Regions from separate parts of the Clostridium sp. Marseille-Q5894 genome, predicted to be linked through region 1. Evidence: predicted binding sites of a transcription regulator. Region 1 holds the regulator's gene; each other region holds the start of a gene.
The links. Region 1 encodes Rex, which represses fermentation and respiration genes when NADH is low (regulators of the CRP and FNR family bind a similar motif). Its sites were predicted from a motif close to ATTGTTAANNNNTTAACAAT; they were not measured.

Region 1 (4,412 bases):
ACAATTTAATACACTTACTTTATCACTACTTAAATCTTCAACCAGCTGGGTCGAAGTTAAATAAATATTGATTGACTCATCATAATTAAAACTAGATAACGCTACAATTTGATACTTATCTCTTTCCACCTTTATATAATCAATTAACTCCTGATAGTGCTTAGGATCAAATTTATCAATTATCTGTTCCACCCTCTTAGCTTTAATAATTGCCATAAATGTATCATAACCAATATTTTCAATTGCATTTATGTTAATATTACGTTTATACATCCACTTTCTAAACTGACATAAGCCACGATATCCATCAAGAATGCGACTAAAATAAGTTACACTATTATCATAAATCAAATTCAAATAACAGTTGATCAAATCATACTCATTCATTTTATCGCCTCCTATTTTATATTATACCGCAATCAAGTAAAGAATAAATAATTAAAATATATTAATTCAACGATTTTAAAAGAAAAAGCCTATAAAAATAGGCTTTTTAGAATTTCAAATTTCTTGGTGTTCTTGGGAATGGTTCAACATCACGAATATTTTGCATACCAGTTAAATACATTAAGAAACGATCAAATCCTAAACCAAATCCAGCATGTTTACAACCCCCAAAACGACGGAGATCCATATACCACTGTAATCCTTCTTTACTCATTTTCTTCTCGTCCATAATTTTCTCTAAAACATCATATCTTTCTTCGCGCTGACTACCACCAACTAATTCACCAATTCCTGGAACTAACAAATCGCAAGCAGCAACAGTCTTATTGTCATCATTTAAACGCATATAGAACGCTTTGATTTCTTTTGGATAATCAGTTAAAAATACCGGTCCTTTAACAACCTGCTCACAAATATAACGTTCATGTTCACTGTTTAAATCCATTCCCCAAGATACTTTGTTTTTAAATTTAACATCTGCTTTTTCTAATATTTCAATTGCCTCTGTATATGTCATTCGTTTAAATTCACTATTTCTTACTTTAGTAATACGCTCAATACAATCTTTATCGATCATCGATGCAAAAAAGTTCATTTCCTCAGGTGCATTATCTAAAACATAATCAATACAATATTTAACCATATCTTCAATAAGATCCATATCATCTTCAAGATCTGCAAAAGCTATTTCTGGTTCAATCATCCAGAACTCACTAGCATGTCTAGAAGTATTCGAATTTTCTGCTCTAAACGCTGGTCCAAATGTATACACATCTCTAAAAGCCATCGCAAATGCTTCAACATGTAATTGTCCAGTAACTGTTAAGAAAGCCTCTTTTTCAAAGAAATCTTCTTTGAAATTTGTATCATCGATCGTTGTTGCTCTAAACATTTCTCCAGCACCTTCACCATCATTACTAGTAATGATTGGTGTATGAACATAAACAAATCCTTGTGATTGGAAAAATTCATGAATCGCCATCGACAATACACTACGTAATCTAAAAATTGCGTAAAACGAATTAGCTCTTGGTCTTAAATGAGGAATTTCGCGCATATATTCAAATGAATGCCGTTTCTTTTGTAAAGGAAAATCTTCATCACAGCGACCTTCAATTTCAATTTCTGTTGCCTCAACTTCAAATGGCTGTTTTCCCTCTGGCGTCAATTTCAATTTACCAACTACTCTGATTGCACTTCCTGTTGATAACTTATCAATTTCAGCATAATTTTCAATTCCTTGTTCAGTGTAAACAATTTGTAAGTTTTTAAAATACGTCCCATCGTTAAGTGCAATAAACCCTAATTTACCACTATTACGATTAGTTCGAACCCATCCTTCAAGTTCAACATACTCATAACCCTCTAAATCCATTACCTGGTTACTTAAAAACATTTCATATAGTTCTCTAACCGTTATAAATTCAAACATATTAATCCTCCTAGTTTTACATATTATATACTTTATTTACGCGACTATTCAAGTATTATTGCTGATTTGAATCCATCTTAATTACTAATTCTTGAATTGCGACAACTACATCGACCTGCTGTACTTCAACCCCTGGTCTAACCGTAAAATGGGTATGAGTAAAATCAACGATTCCTTTTATTCCTAGATCCATCAAACGATCGACCGTTGCCTGAACATTTTCTGAAATAGCCAGAATCGCAATCTTACAATCTCTAGGAAACGTTTTTTCTAAATCATCGATATTATATAATTTGACCCCAAAACGTTCGCCCTCTTTATTTTTATCCTGATCGTAACCACAAACGATTTTTCCTACTGTATATTGCCAGCGATTATATTTTAAGATCGCACTACCTAAATTTCCGACTCCGATCAAAATAATCGACTCATCTAGACCTAAACCAAGCACTTCACTTAAGCCATCGATCAAGTGTTTAACGTCATAACCTTTACCCCGTTGTCCAAAATTATCTGTTTTTGACAAATAAGTAAAATCCCGACGAATCGTGGTATCCTGGATTCCGGTTAATTCTGATAGTTCACTAGATAAGCAATTTTCTTTTCCTTCATGCTGCATCTTTCTTAATGCTTTTAAATAAACCGGATAACGCGACATCGTCGCATTAGAGATTTTTTTATCCATTTCGATTTACCTCACTAACCGATTCATTTTCAAGATCCAAATTAGGTTTTATCCCTAAAGATAAATCACTAAACATTTTTAAATCATACATTTCTTTAGCTGCTAAAGCAATCATCATCGCATTATCGGTACAACAGCTCATTGGCGGTAATAATAATTCAACCCCATCTAAATCTTTAACAGCTGTTTCCATAGCTTTTCTTAATCCCCGATTAGCACTGACACCACCAGCCAGCATTACTTGTTTTATCCCATAAGTTTTAGCGGCTCTGATTGTTTTATTGACCAAAACTTCAATCACGACTTCTTGAAAAGAAGCAGCTAAATCATCTTTATTTATTATTTCACCACGCTGTTTAGCTTTATGATTTAAATTAATTACTGCTGATTTTAACCCGCTAAAACTAAAATTATAACTATCATCATCTAAAGGAACAGGCAAATCATAAGTATGTTTACCAGCACTTGCCATCTTATCGATTACCGGTCCACCAGGATATGGTAAGTTTAATACTCGACCTACTTTATCATAAGCCTCACCAACAGCATCATCTAAAGTCATCCCAATTACTTCAAATTCAAATGGTGCTTTCAACAAAACCAGTTCACTATGTCCACCGCTTACAACTAAGCATAAACTTGGATAAATCATATCTTGATTATAATTATTAGCGTATATATGTCCGGCGATATGATGAACTCCGATCAATGGTTTATGATATGCCATGGCTATCGTCTTAGCCGCCTGCAGACCAATATGCAGTGATCCAACCAGCCCTGGTCCTTTAGTAACCGCTATGGCATCAATTTCATCAATCGTGATATTGGCCTTTTTTAAAGTTTCTTTTAATACTAGACTTACACACTCTACATGTTTTCTACTGGCAATTTCTGGAACGACGCCTCCATATAGAGCATGAACATCAATTTGTGAAGCTACTACACTTGATAAAAATTCCCGTTTATCTTTTAATATTGCCATTGCCATTTCATCACAACTTGATTCGATTGCTAAAATCAGTGACATCTTTATACCTCCATTTCTTTTATCATTAAATATGCATCTTCATGATTATCCTGATAATAGTTCTTTCTAATTGCTACGATCTTGAAACCACATTTTTCATACAACCTGATTGCTCTTTGGTTTGATATCCTAACTTCTAAATTAATATTAGCATATCCCATCATTTTCGTGATTTCTTCACATTTATCCATTAATTTTTTAGCATAACCATTACCCTGATATGCTTTCTTTATCCCTAACGTCGTTATTTGCGTCTGATCGCCTAATAACCACATCCCAATATATCCAATTATTTCTAACTCATCTTCTAAAACTAGAATTGTTGAAAACGCATTTTTTTCCAATTCATAATAAAATGCTTCTTTATCCCAAGGGGAACTAAACAGTTCCTGCTCTAAAGCGACGATTTTATCAATATCTAAAAGATCCATCCGTCTAATCAGCATATCTTTTTAGCCTCAACATCTTTTAAATACTGCGGTACTAGATTATCGACATCCTTTACATAATCGACACTTTTAGCAGCCTGATATATATTATTACTTAAATCAATTTCAACTTTATCATGACCCACTATTTCACTATCACCCCAAACAGGGTAATTGGCATATTGCTTTTTAAAAGTCGCAAATTCCTCAATCAACATGATTTGATCAGCGACAACACTATGATTATTATCATAAACACCAACAAATATTTTTTTACTGCGGGCATCAATAACACTGATTGCTTTATTTTTTCCTACATAACCATGTAAAGAAGATACTGCTTTGATTTTGATCTTACTTATCGCAGCTAAAGTTTTAGCAATCGTTAAAGCA
Region 2 (4,412 bases), on a different contig from region 1:
AATTCATTATTTCACCTGCGTTATCTTAAGGGTCTCACTACCCCCGTTATATTCACTTGGATCAATTTCTAATAATTCATCATTGATATAAAAACGATGTCCCATGAAATATCCAATTCTTAAATCTAAGTTTTCAAAAGTTTCTGCATCGAATTCTAATTCGATAGTGTCAGGAGTTGCATCTAACGAATTACTTTTATTAGCATCATTATAAATTCCGCTCTTGAATCCCTCATACTCTGTCCCATTTACTTTTAATTGACACCATGTACGCCCCACAAATTCAGCCTTAAATTTAATTTTTTCTTCTCCATCAGCTAATTTAAAACTATAATCCAATTTTCCATTCTTAGTTATTTCCACACTATTAGCTGTTGTTTGCCCATCATCTTTCTTATCATCATTTTTATCATCTTCGTTATCTTTTGTATCATTAGAATCATCTGTATCTTGAGTACCACTTTCATTATTTCCCTCAACAGTCGGCGTATTATTTTCTTTAAAACCATTGTTATCACTAGGTGATTTACTTGCAACAATCGAATACCAAACAACGAAAATAATCGCTACACAAACCAAAACAACCAAAGCATATTTAAAATATCTCATCAAATAACGATCTTCATAGACTCTTTTATTGGGAACTGGTTTTTTAGGTTTAACACCCTTTAAATCCTTAAATGTATCACTTACTTTCCCAGAAATAGTTACATTTTTTTTATTTTCTTCATCAGATCGTTTTTTTCTTTTATTTTGATTTATTTGTTCTAATTGTATCTCTTGAGTCAATGCTTCAAACTCAGCATCCAACTCTTTTTCTTCCATTCCTAAATACTTGGCAATTTTTCTCAAATACATCTTTAAATACAATTCATCGCCTTTATACTTATCAAATGCTCCTGATTCTATATCTTTCAAGACAGCTACAGAAATAAATGTTCCTTTAGCTAATTCCTCTAACGTAATTCCTCTAGCTTCACGCTCTCTTTTTACATGTTCGCTAATACTTTCCATGAGCTATCCTCCTTTTTCTATTTAATTAAAAAACCCATAATAAACATTTAAATTATATCATAATTATTATTATTGACAATAACCTAATCACATTTATTTTATGAAAGATTTTTAAAATTTATACATCATCTCTTTAAATCTGTTATCCCAAATAGATAATAATATTTTTTTATTAACTTTAAGTTAACAAAAATATTATATTTTATTAAAAAAACTGAATAGATTTAAATCTATTCAGCAATATCTTAATTATTATAGTAAAGATTCATACAATTTTTTGATTTCCTCAATATTTGTATCTCTTGGATTACCTGGACAGCAGGCATCAGCTAATGCTGATTCACTTAAGAAATCTAGATCCTCAGCTTTTACAATTTCTTTTAAGTCAGCTGGAATTCCAACATCAATTGATAATTGTTTAACTGCATTTATAGCTGCTTTTCTGTATTCTTCTTGAGTCATACCAGTTGTATCTACACCCATTGCTTCAGCAATATCTTTATATTTTTCTCCAGTATATTCTGCGTTATATTCCATAACTGTTGGTAAAATAATAGCATTAGCAACACCATGAGGAGTATCATATAAAGCTCCAAGTGGGTGAGCCATTGAGTGAACTAATCCTAAACCTACGTTAGAGAATCCCATACCAGCAACATATTGTCCTAAAGCCATACCTTCTCTACCTTCTGGTGTATTATCAACTGCACCTCTTAATGATTTAGAAATAATTTCAATTGCTTTGATATGGAACATATCGCTCATTTCCCAAGCACCTTTAGTAATATAACCTTCAATTGCATGAGTTAATGCATCCATACCAGTCGCTGCCGTTAAACCTTTAGGCATCGTTGACATCATATCTGGATCAACAAATGCAACAACTGGAATATCATGTACATCTACACATACCATTTTTCTATTCTTTTCAGCATCAGTAATAACATAATTTATAGTAACCTCAGCTGCAGTTCCGGCAGTCGAAGGAACTGCAAAAATTGGTGTACAAGGATTTTTAGTATCTGCAACACCCTCAAGACTTCTGACATCCTCAAATTCAGGGTTTCGATCAATAATACCTATTGCTTTAGCAGTATCCATTGATGATCCTCCACCAATCGCAATAATATAATCAGCACCAGCATCATGTAATGCTTTCACACCATGTTGAACATTTTCAATAGTTGGATTTGGTTTGATTTCTGAATACACTTCATAAGCCAATCCTGCTTCATCTAATAAATCTGTCACTTTTTGAGTTACTCCAAATTTAATTAAATCTGGATCTGAACAAACTAAAGCTTTTTGAAAACCTCTTGCTTTTGCTTCAGTAACAATAGCTTCGATTGCTCCTTTTCCATGATAACTTGTTTCATTTAATACAAATCTGTTAGCCATATTTTATAATCTCCTTTGTTTTATGTTGATTATATTTTATCATTCATGTGAAATTAAAAACAAGTTACAGATGAAAGAGTTTGTAACATTTCAAAAAATTATTATATATAACTAAATATTTATTTTTAATTTTCCATTTATCCAAAAAACAAGAACTAATATCAAACAAACTCTAGCAAAACTCTCATATAAGTTTTACCATTTGGACGAAATATCATTATTATTATTAAGTATCTTTGTCAAAAAAATGCTAATCTATTTTTATAACTCAATATTTTATTTCCCTATTAGATAACCGGCTTATTTGTTAAAAAAACTCACTTAACAGGAACGTATCCGCTATTATTCAGTTGTCAAAGTACTCATATTAAAGTATCTTTTTGCCTTTTTACTTTATAGACCATTACTACACTAATTTTTTATCATTTACAGTATTTTTTAAACAATAAATAAATGAAGTTATTTCTAATATTTCAGATATTTCTTTAGTAGTACTAGCCTAACATTTTTTATAATACAATAGTTAAAATCAATGCACTTGTTTGAGATAGTAGTGAAATAATGTCTCATTTTCTATTTCATCAAGTAGATCTGTAATTGATAAGATTTCTTTTTGATTATAATAAGATACTGTTGATTATCCAATTATTTAGTGAAAAAAGTAATCCAACATCATAAAAAAGTATATTTTTATCTTCATCAACAATATCATTATTGACAGAATCATTATGAGAGACGGTATCTATTTTATAATTTTGATCATTATTTAAAGATATAACATCATTTTGTAATAAAACCATAATATGTAAACCAAATAAAACTATTATAATCATTTTAAATAATAAATCTTTTTTCAAAAATTTTATCGTTTTCTTTTTCATATAACATTTCCTACTTTCTTTTCAAATGATTTTGAATAAACCTTATAACTATATGTGTCAATATTACAAACAAAGTAGATATTAATAAATACTCTATGATCAATCGAAACATACCTGTATTCTCATCAAAATATGCAAATCGAGTTAACAGAAATAAACTGATTTTTAATAAACATTATAATACCAAGTGCAGCGATACAATAAGGAACAGTAATGAATGTCATACTTGAACTATTTTCAAATTTTTCTTTATTGGTTTAATAATGGTTTGACTATGCAATCCTAAATGAATAGCCATTAAGATAAAACCCCAATTTGCTAAAACCATGTGTAACAATCTTGCTAGAGAAAGAGGCATGAATCTAAAAGGAAGAATTTCTAACATGGAAATGCCACTTAATACCAATATGATCACATTTATCAATAAAAGAAAATCGATCACTATATATATCATTTTGATGACTGAATATTTACCATGAAATATAGTTTTATACCACTTCCCATTAAAAATATGATGCAAAATAAATATAATCATACCTAATACGATATGAATCAATTCACCTGTCTTTTAATATCCCATCAAAAAGAATAATAAAATAAACATGACAATATCTAAAATTCTCTTTTTCTTCATAACCTCACATCTCTTTTCTAAAATAACTGTTTATAAATATTTCTATTTCAATATTTGACCATCTTTAAAAGCATGTCCTACTTGCTTTCCGATCTTTAGATAAGTATTATGAACTGCATCAAAGATAATAGGTTTTAATTTTGTTGGATCGATTTCATCATTTTCATCTAATATTCTCTCATCAGCACTCACATTAATAATCTTTCCTAATAATAGATGTGTTTTTTCATCATAACTTTCTAGCTGGCATTCTAATGTCATTGGCAGTTCCTCAAAAATAGGAGCATCAATGGTTTCACTCTTTGATATATGCCACTTTGTTTTTTCTAATTTATTAGGTACCGTGTTGGCTGAAACGATACCCACATAGTCACTTGCTGTCATTTCATCTTCTGTAGCCATACTAACTGTAAAAGCTTTTTTATTTAAAATATTCTTTACAGTTTTATGCCCTGCACTTAAATATAAAGCAATCGTTTCATAAT
Region 3 (4,412 bases), on a different contig from region 1:
ACAGATCGAAGATATTTATAATGAGCATTTTAAGCACGAGATTGAGTATAAAGCATTTACGGTATTTAAAAAGGGGATATATCCAACCAGAAAAGATGCTGAAAGAGCCATAAGTGTTGGGGCATTATATGTGTATGAAAAAGCAGGCAGTATTGCAGGTAGTATAATTATAGACAATGTGCAGCCGACAGAATACGCAGGAATTATCTGGGGACAAACTTTAATAGATGATGAAGTAATGGTTATTCACTTGCTTATAGTTCGCCCAAGTATGGCAGGGAATGGAATTGCATCATCTCTTATGCGTCATGCTATGGAAATGGCAAAGAATAATTCTTGTAAAGTATTGAGGCTTGATACTGGAAGTCAAAACATCCCTGCAGTATCACTATATAAGAAATTAGGTTTTCAAGTTATTGCGACAGCTTCTATGAAAATAGGTAATACCATAGCTCACAAAGAGCATTTATTTCTTGAAAAAGTATTATAAGCAAATTTCAGTTTATAGCGAAACTAAAATTTGAAAGGAAGTGTAAAAATGGCAACTTCAAATATAAAATGTATTCTTGACAGCGATATTTATAAAGTTTGGGAAATTGTTTTAGATATTGATAAATATAGTATATGGCGAAGCGATTTAAGTAAAACAGAAATAATAGATAAGAATAAATTTATTGAATATACTAAAGAGGGATATGCTACTTCTTTTACTGTTACATTTGTAGAACCACATAAACGATGGGAGTTTGATATGGAAAACAATAATATGAAAGGACATTGGATTGGTATTTTTACTTCCAAAGGAAATGAAACACAAATAGATTTCACAGAAAATGTGATTCCAAAAAAATGGTTTATGAAGCCATTTGTAAAATTTTATCTAAAAAAGCAACAGACACAATTTGTTTTGGATTTAAAGAAAGCATTGGAACAATAGCTTCCAGTTTAATAATTTCACATCCGCATAAATATCTTGAGATTTGTATTTAACGCTTTTATCGTATAAAAAAGGACACCTTTTATTTTGGTGTCCATCACATTTTTAGCGTCATATCAAGTCTTATTCATCATGGTAAAATAAATGAATTTTGTAATTTCAATCTCAAATCACATATAAAACTTATATTAAATAACGAAAAAGACTAGTCAATGACTAGTCTTTGCATTAAGTTTCAATTAATTATTTTGTTAATTCAGCAAAATATTTGATTGTTCTAACCATGTTAGAAGTATATGAATTTTCATTATCATACCATGCAACAGTTTGAACTTCAGTAGTTCCATTATCTAATGGTTTAACCATAGTTTGAGTTGCATCAAATAATGATCCGTAAGTAATTCCGATAATATCAGAAGATACTAATTGTTCTTCAGTGTATCCAAATGATGGAGTTGTTGCTGCTTTCATAGCTGCATTTACTTCATCAACTGTAACTTCACCTTCAACAACTGAAGTTAAGATTGTAGTTGATCCAGTAGGAACTGGTACACGTTGAGCTGAACCAATTAATTTTCCATTTAATTCTGGGATTACTAATCCAATAGCTTTTGCTGCACCAGTTGAGTTAGGTACAATATTTACTGCAGCTGCACGAGCTCTTCTTAAATCACCTTTTCTATGAGGTCCATCTAATACCATTTGATCTCCAGTATAAGCATGTACTGTTAACATGATACCAGATTTGATTGGTGCTAATTTATTTAAAGCATTAGCCATAGGTGCTAAACAGTTAGTTGTACAAGAAGCTGCAGAGATAATAGTATCATCAGCAGTTAAAACACCTTCGTTTACACCAAATACAACTGTTGGTAAGTCATTTCCTGCTGGTGCAGAGATAACAACTTTTTTAGCTCCTGCATCAATATGAGCTTGAGATTTAGCTTTAGAAGTATAGAAACCAGTACATTCTAATACTACGTCTACTCCTAATTCACCCCAAGGTAATTTTGAAGCATCTGCTTCTGCATAAATTTTAATTTCTTTACCGTCTACAGTAATAGATCCTTCACCAGCTGAAACTGTATCAGCTAATGCATATTTACCTTGTGCTGAATCATATTTTAATAAATGTGCTAACATTTTTGGATCAGTTAAATCGTTGATTGCTACAACTTCATATCCTTCAGCACCAAACATTTGTCTGAATGCAAGACGTCCAATACGTCCAAATCCATTAATTGCTACTTTTACTGCCATTCTTTATATTCCTCCTTGAATGTTCTTTATGAACATATTATATTCCAGAAATTAAAGAAAAGCAACTAATGAAATGGGTTTCATTAAAAAAAATAATTAAAAATTAAATTTTGTCTTAATTAAAATCAAAAATATAACTGATTTCATTTCGATTAAATAAAAGATAAAATGAATAATTATTATTTAAATCACTATACTTAAATATGGAGGTAAGATAATGCATTTAATTCCTACTGTAATCGAAAAAACAAATCAACGTGAATATGCTTATGATATCTATTCACGACTTTTAGAAGATCGAATTATTTTATTAACTGGTACCATTGATGATAAAATGGCTAGCAGTATTGTTGGTCAATTATTATATTTAGAATCCATTGATAACAGTGCTGATATTTTTATGTACATTAACTCACCTGGAGGCAGTATTAACGCGGGAATGGCTATTTATGATACCATGAATTTTATTAAATGTGATGTTTCTACTATTGTCATTGGAATGGCTGCAAGCATGGCTGCTTTTTTACTTAGTTCCGGTTCTAAAGGAAAACGCTGTAGCCTTCCTAATAGTGAAATCATGATCCATCAGCCCTTAGGAGCTTTTGAAGGACAGGCGAGCGATATTGAAATTAATGCCAAGCGTATTTTAAAACAAAAAGAAAAGTTAAATAAAATCTTAAGCCAAAATACAAATCAACCATTAAATAAAATAATTATAGATACTGATCGTGACTATTTTTTAGAACCAGATGAAGCATTAAAATATGGTTTAATTGATGAGATAATATAAAAGACATCAAATTTGATGTCTTTTATATTATCTTTGTATTTCTACACTGATATGCCAATAAACAAGATAACCAAAAAATACCGCCTGGTAACCAAAAAATAATAAAATGATACCATCTTAGTTTTATTCCTTTAAACCGACTTAACATATCATATTTCCCTTCTATAACTTATCTGTATAATAAAATTTTATAAAAACTTTGTCAATGTATTTTTTTACTCATAAAGACAACATCATCCTGTATCACGAACCCATTTTTTTGATAAAAATCAACACTATAAAAACCTTTTCCTGTCAATAACATAAAACTATCAACTTCATTTATTTCTTTTTCAAGTAAAGTTAACATTTTACCACCAATCCCCATCCTTTGATAATCTAGATCAACATAAAAATCTTCAATCATTAACACTACATCTTCAACATAAGTAACTATTTTTCCACACATAACCCCTACTATTTTATTATTTATCAAATAAACATAGCATCTTGTATATTTACCATCATCTAATTGTTTTACTCTTTGAAGTGCTTGATAATAATCCCACTCTTCGTTCCAGGGAAAAGCTCTAAATGTTTTAATTAGTAATTTAGCGATTGCTTCATAATCATCTACAGTTACTTTTCTGATCATTTCTCTTTACCTATAAAAAAGCAAAACCTAAGTCTTGCTTAATTATAATCATCTTCAATTGTTGAATCTACATCTTCTTCTGGTTCTTCAGATACATCTTCTTCATCATCAGCATAGATATCATTCATATCGATATGAACATCACTAAATTTATGACGACTTCTTAAATCCCAATTATTTTCACCTACAGTGATAAAGCGACCATCTAAAGTAATATTAGTATAGAATAATGATTCTTTATCATCTTTTTCTATTTCATCAAATTTCTTCATTTGACAAACTTCTTCCCATAATTTATAGAAATTAACTGCCGATCTCTTTTTAGACATTAATTCATATGCAACATCAACCATAGACATATTATAATATTTATTCATGCTATCCATTTTAACGATCCTCCTACATTTTTTCTGGAGCACTTACCCCAATTAAATTCAAAGCATTAGCCATTGTAATTCTTGTAGCCTCCACTAATGCCAATCTTTGTCCACTTAATTCAAGATTATTTTCATCAATAACATAGCATTCATTATAAAAACTATGAAATAATTGTGCTAATCTTTGAATATAATTAGCAATTTTGTGTGGTGCTCGATTTATCGCTCCATCAATAATTACGTTTTTAAATTCATTAATATGTTTAACTAATTCAATTTCTTTATCATTAACTAATAAATCAAATTTGTCGCTATAAACAATATTAGTTTTAGCCGCCTGTACTTTAATTGAACACATTCTAGCATGCGCATATTGAGCATAGTACACCGGATTTTCATTTGATTTTGATTTAG
Region 4 (4,412 bases), on a different contig from region 1:
TTCTGCAGGAGTTTTTGGATTTAATCCAATTAATTGAGCTAATTCCATATATTTAACATCTGCTTTATAGTTTTCAATTTTTGGCCAGATATTTAATTTAGTTGGAATAGTTCCATTATATTTAATAACGTGTGGTAATAAGATACCATTTGTACGACCATGTGGTACGTGGAATTCTCCACCAATCTTATGAGCTAATGAGTGGTTCATACCTAAGAATGCATTAGCAAATGCCATACCTGCAATTGTTGCAGCATTGTGCATTTTTTCTCTAGCTAATGGAGTTCCTTTAGTAACTGATTCTTCTAAATAATCAAATACTAATTTAACAGCTTGTTTAGCCCATCCATCAGTAAAGTCAGAAGCTAAGATAGATACATAAGCTTCAACTGCATGTGTTAATACGTCAATACCAGTATCAGCTGCAATAGAAGCTGGTAAACTCATTACGAATTCAGGATCAACGATAGCTACAGTTGGAGTTAAAGCATAGTCAGTTAATGGATATTTCTTATTGCAAGATTTGTCAGTAATAACTGAGAATGGAGTAACTTCTGAACCTGTTCCTGAAGTTGTTGGAATACAGATCAATCTAGCTTTCTTTCCTAATTCTGGGAATTTGAAAGCACGTTTTCTAATATCCATGAATTTTTGTTTAATATCATCGAAGCAAACTTCTGGGTTTTCATATAATAACCACATAACTTTTGCAGCATCCATTGAAGACCCACCACCTAATGCAATAATAGTATCAGGTTGGAATTTGTTCATTAATTCAAGTCCAGCTTGAACTGTATCAAAACTTGGATCTGGTTCTACATCAAAGAATAATTCTAAATCTACTTTATTACGTCTTCTTCTAATTACATCTTCAATTTTTTCTACATAACCAAGATTGTACATTCCTCTATCTGTAACGATCATGGCTTTTTCCATAACTTTCATATCTCTTAGATATTTAATTGAATTTTTTTCGAAATAAATTTTTGGAGGAAGTTTAACCCATTGCATATTGTTATTACGTCTCCCTATTCTTTTAATATTGATTAAGTTAACAGCACTTACGTTATTAGATACTGAGTTATGTCCGTAAGAACCACAACCTAAAGTTAATGATGGAATGAATGCATTGTAAACAGAACCAATACCACCAAATGTAGATGGTGCATTTTCGATAATACGAATTGCTTTACAAGCATGTCCAAATCTCTTAGATAATTCATGATCTTCTGTATGAATTGCAGCAGAGTGACCTAATCCATTGAATTCAACCATTTGAGTAGATTTTAAAATACCGTCTTCAGTATTTTTAGCTCTTAAAACTGCTAATACTGGAGATAATTTTTCTCTTGTTAATGGTTCATTTGGTCCTACTTCTCCACATTCAGCACAAATAATTTGTGTATCTTCAGGCACTTTGAAACCAGCTTGTTCAGCGATCCAAACAGCAGGTTTTCCTACAACATTAGGATTTAATTTAGCTGCATTTACATTATCACCATAAGCAACTGCACCAAACATAAATTGTTCTAGTTTAGCTTTTTCATCTTTATTTACAAAGTATACTTTAAATCTTTTAATTTCTTTCATAAATGCATCATAGATTTCTGTATCTACGATAGCAGCTTGTTCAGAAGCACAAATCATACCATTATCAAATGATTTTGATAATACAATATCATTTACAGCTCTTGGTAATACACATGTTTTTTCTACATATGCAGGAACGTTACCAGCCCCTACACCTAATGCAGGTTTACCACAAGAATAAGCAGCAGCTACCATTGCATTACCACCAGTTGCTAAGATAGTTGCAACACCTGGATGTTTCATTAATGCAGTAGTTGCATACATAGATTTAACATCTAACCATTGAATACAATCTTCTGGTGCCCCAGCAGCAACAGCAGCATCTCTAATAACTACAGCAGCCATTACAGAACATGCATGAGCACTTGGATGGAATGAGAAGATGATTGGGTTTCTTGTTTTTAAACAAATCAATGATTTAAAAATTACTGTTGAAGTTGGATTAGTTGTTGGAACGATACCGCAAACAACACCTACTGGTTCAGCTATTTCAGTAATTCCTAAAAGTGGATCTTCATTAATGATCCCAACTGTTTTTAAGTGACGTAAATTACTTGTTACATATTCACAAGCAAATAAGTTTTTAACTGCTTTATCTTCAAATACACCACGTCCAGTTTCATTAACTGCCGCTTCAGCTAATGTACCATGAGCATCTAATCCTGCTACAGAACATTTAGCTACGATATAATCTACTTGTTCTTGAGTAAAGTTTTCAAATTTTGATAAAGCTACTTGAGCTTTTGCAACTAGTTGATCAACTTTAGCATCTATTTCTTCATTTGTTGGTTCAACTACTTTGTTAACAGCTTTTTTTTCTGCCATTATTTCTTCCTCCAATTCATTGTGAAATATTTAATTTGTTTCCATTGATAGTGTACCCCAATTTGGCAAAAAAGACAAGCAATATTGTGCATTTTTTCACAACAAAAGCAGCTTATTATACTTGAAAACGCTAACATTTAATTTAGCATCAAATTATTATGCAACAAAAAAACTAAGACTAAAATAGTCTTAGATATCTCGATTCGTAATAATTGTTTTAACTCCTGCTTCTGAAAGAAAATTCTTAATATCCTCATTATTAACTGTCCATGTATTAACATCAACACCATGACGATGATAATCTTCAATTTCTTTTTCATTTAAGAATACATATTTAGGATGCGCTGCATCAAATTTATATTTAAAAACTTTTTTCTTATTTATTTCATAATTATCTTCGTATAAATAACCAAGATATAATGTATCATCCAATTCCCGCAACTTTAATAAACTATCTAAATGAAATGAAGAAAACATAACTTTATTCAACAAGCCCTTTTCTTTAACCATCTCATATGTCATCTTTTCAATATTTAGATATTGAATTTTATCAGTTTTTATTTCAATATTTAAAATAACATTTTTATCCATACAATAATCCAACAATTCTTCTAATAGCGGAATTTTTGCATCAATATCTTTAAATCGATAATTAAAATTAAACTGACATAACTGCTGATAAGTATAATCTTTAACATACCCTTTTCCATTAGAAGTTCGATTTATTTTCTCATCATGAATCAATACTAATCGATTATCTTTTGTCAAATGAACATCAGTCTCAATACCATCAAAATTACCCTCGATTGCCTTTTTAAATGCCAGCATCGTATTTTCAGGATATTTTTCACTATATCCTCTATGTCCTAATTTAATCATTATTTTCTCCTATAAAACACTTATAAAATAAGCAATATAACCTATCAGCATTACGATTGCTCCACTTTTCTTCAAAAAAAGATCATTATCAATAAATGCATACAACAAAAATAATGCTCCAATAGCAACGATTCCATCACTAATAAAACCATTTTCAAAAGCTATCGCGTTAGGCGAAATCAATGCTGTAGTCCCTAAAACAAATAAAATATTAAAAATATTGCTTCCAACGATATTACCAATCGCTAGATCACTTTTCCCTTTCCAGGCAGCAGTCATTGAAGTGACTAATTCTGGCAGCGATGTACCAAATGCAATTATTGTAAGACCGATCAACCGTTGACTGATTCCAATCACTTTAGCTATATAAACAGCTGCATCGATCGTCATATCACTTCCTATCACGATCGCCGCTATTCCGATGATAATCATTATAAACAATCGTAACAGTGTATCTTTAGCGCCAACTTCTTCAACCTCATCTATCGGTACTTCCTCACCTTTTTTAACTAATCGATATAAATAATATAAAAACATTAAAAACAAGATCCATAAAACCACTCCATCAAAGCGATCAATTGACTCACCAAACTTTCCAAGTATCAGCAAGATCAAAGTGATCACCATTACAAAAGGAATTTCATAACGATATGTATTTTTCTTCACTTTCAAACGTGCTATACATCCAGAAATTCCCAAAATCAGCAATACATTCATGATATTACTACCAATTATATTTCCTACTGCCAAATCAACATTACCGCTCAGCGCCGAAGTAATTGAAATTGCTGCTTCAGGCGCACTCGTTCCAAAAGCTACAATTGTCAAGCCAATTACAATTGGTGGAATGTTTAATTTCGATGCTACTTTAGAAGCTCCTTCAACAAATATATCAGCTCCTTTTATCAACAAAATAAACCCTATAATCAAACAAGTTATTTGCATCAACATATTATATATTTTATCTCCTTCCAATAACAGTTTATATCAATTCTATAATTTTAGTCATATCATAGCACCAATCACTAAAAAAAACTATAAATAAATAAGAAAAGCAGCACTTGGCCGCTATATTAATTCAAATTTTTTTAACGCTTTTTCAATTCCATCGTTTTCAA

Region 2: the regulator Rex is predicted to act here: its motif matches at 2,437-2,456, upstream of fucO (lactaldehyde reductase).
Region 3: the regulator Rex is predicted to act here: its motif matches at 2,373-2,392, upstream of gap (type I glyceraldehyde-3-phosphate dehydrogenase).
Region 4: the regulator Rex is predicted to act here: its motif matches at 2,499-2,518, upstream of adhE (bifunctional acetaldehyde-CoA/alcohol dehydrogenase).

The regions. Positions count from the first base shown of each region.
Region 1 is NZ_CAMPPT010000005.1:32,666-37,077, reverse strand. Features, by position in the region: gene OC535_RS08755 (metallophosphoesterase family protein) at 1-387, opposite strand, end outside; gene asnS (asparagine--tRNA ligase) at 494-1,879, opposite strand; gene OC535_RS08745 (redox-sensing transcriptional repressor Rex) at 1,935-2,564, opposite strand; gene tsaD (tRNA (adenosine(37)-N6)-threonylcarbamoyltransferase complex transferase subunit TsaD) at 2,557-3,591, opposite strand; gene rimI (ribosomal protein S18-alanine N-acetyltransferase) at 3,594-4,037, opposite strand; gene tsaB (tRNA (adenosine(37)-N6)-threonylcarbamoyltransferase complex dimerization subunit type 1 TsaB) at 4,031-4,412, opposite strand, start outside.
Region 2 is NZ_CAMPPT010000008.1:146,827-151,238, reverse strand. Features, by position in the region: gene pgsA (CDP-diacylglycerol--glycerol-3-phosphate 3-phosphatidyltransferase) at 1-7, opposite strand, end outside; gene OC535_RS12290 (helix-turn-helix domain-containing protein) at 7-1,014, opposite strand; gene fucO (lactaldehyde reductase) at 1,267-2,412, opposite strand; gene OC535_RS12280 (hypothetical protein) at 3,030-3,293, opposite strand; gene OC535_RS12275 (flavin reductase family protein) at 3,970-4,412, opposite strand, start outside.
Region 3 is NZ_CAMPPT010000003.1:4,530-8,941, forward strand. Features, by position in the region: gene OC535_RS05770 (GNAT family N-acetyltransferase) at 1-490, shown strand, start outside; gene OC535_RS05775 (SRPBCC family protein) at 539-937, shown strand; gene gap (type I glyceraldehyde-3-phosphate dehydrogenase) at 1,181-2,197, opposite strand; gene OC535_RS05785 (ATP-dependent Clp protease proteolytic subunit) at 2,415-2,987, shown strand; gene OC535_RS05790 (GNAT family N-acetyltransferase) at 3,190-3,621, opposite strand; gene rpoE (DNA-directed RNA polymerase subunit delta) at 3,660-4,007, opposite strand; gene argS (arginine--tRNA ligase) at 4,021-4,412, opposite strand, start outside.
Region 4 is NZ_CAMPPT010000004.1:27,558-31,969, forward strand. Features, by position in the region: gene adhE (bifunctional acetaldehyde-CoA/alcohol dehydrogenase) at 1-2,415, opposite strand, end outside; gene OC535_RS07205 (glycerophosphodiester phosphodiesterase) at 2,605-3,294, opposite strand; gene OC535_RS07210 (calcium/sodium antiporter) at 3,304-4,245, opposite strand; gene OC535_RS07215 (Cof-type HAD-IIB family hydrolase) at 4,363-4,412, opposite strand, start outside.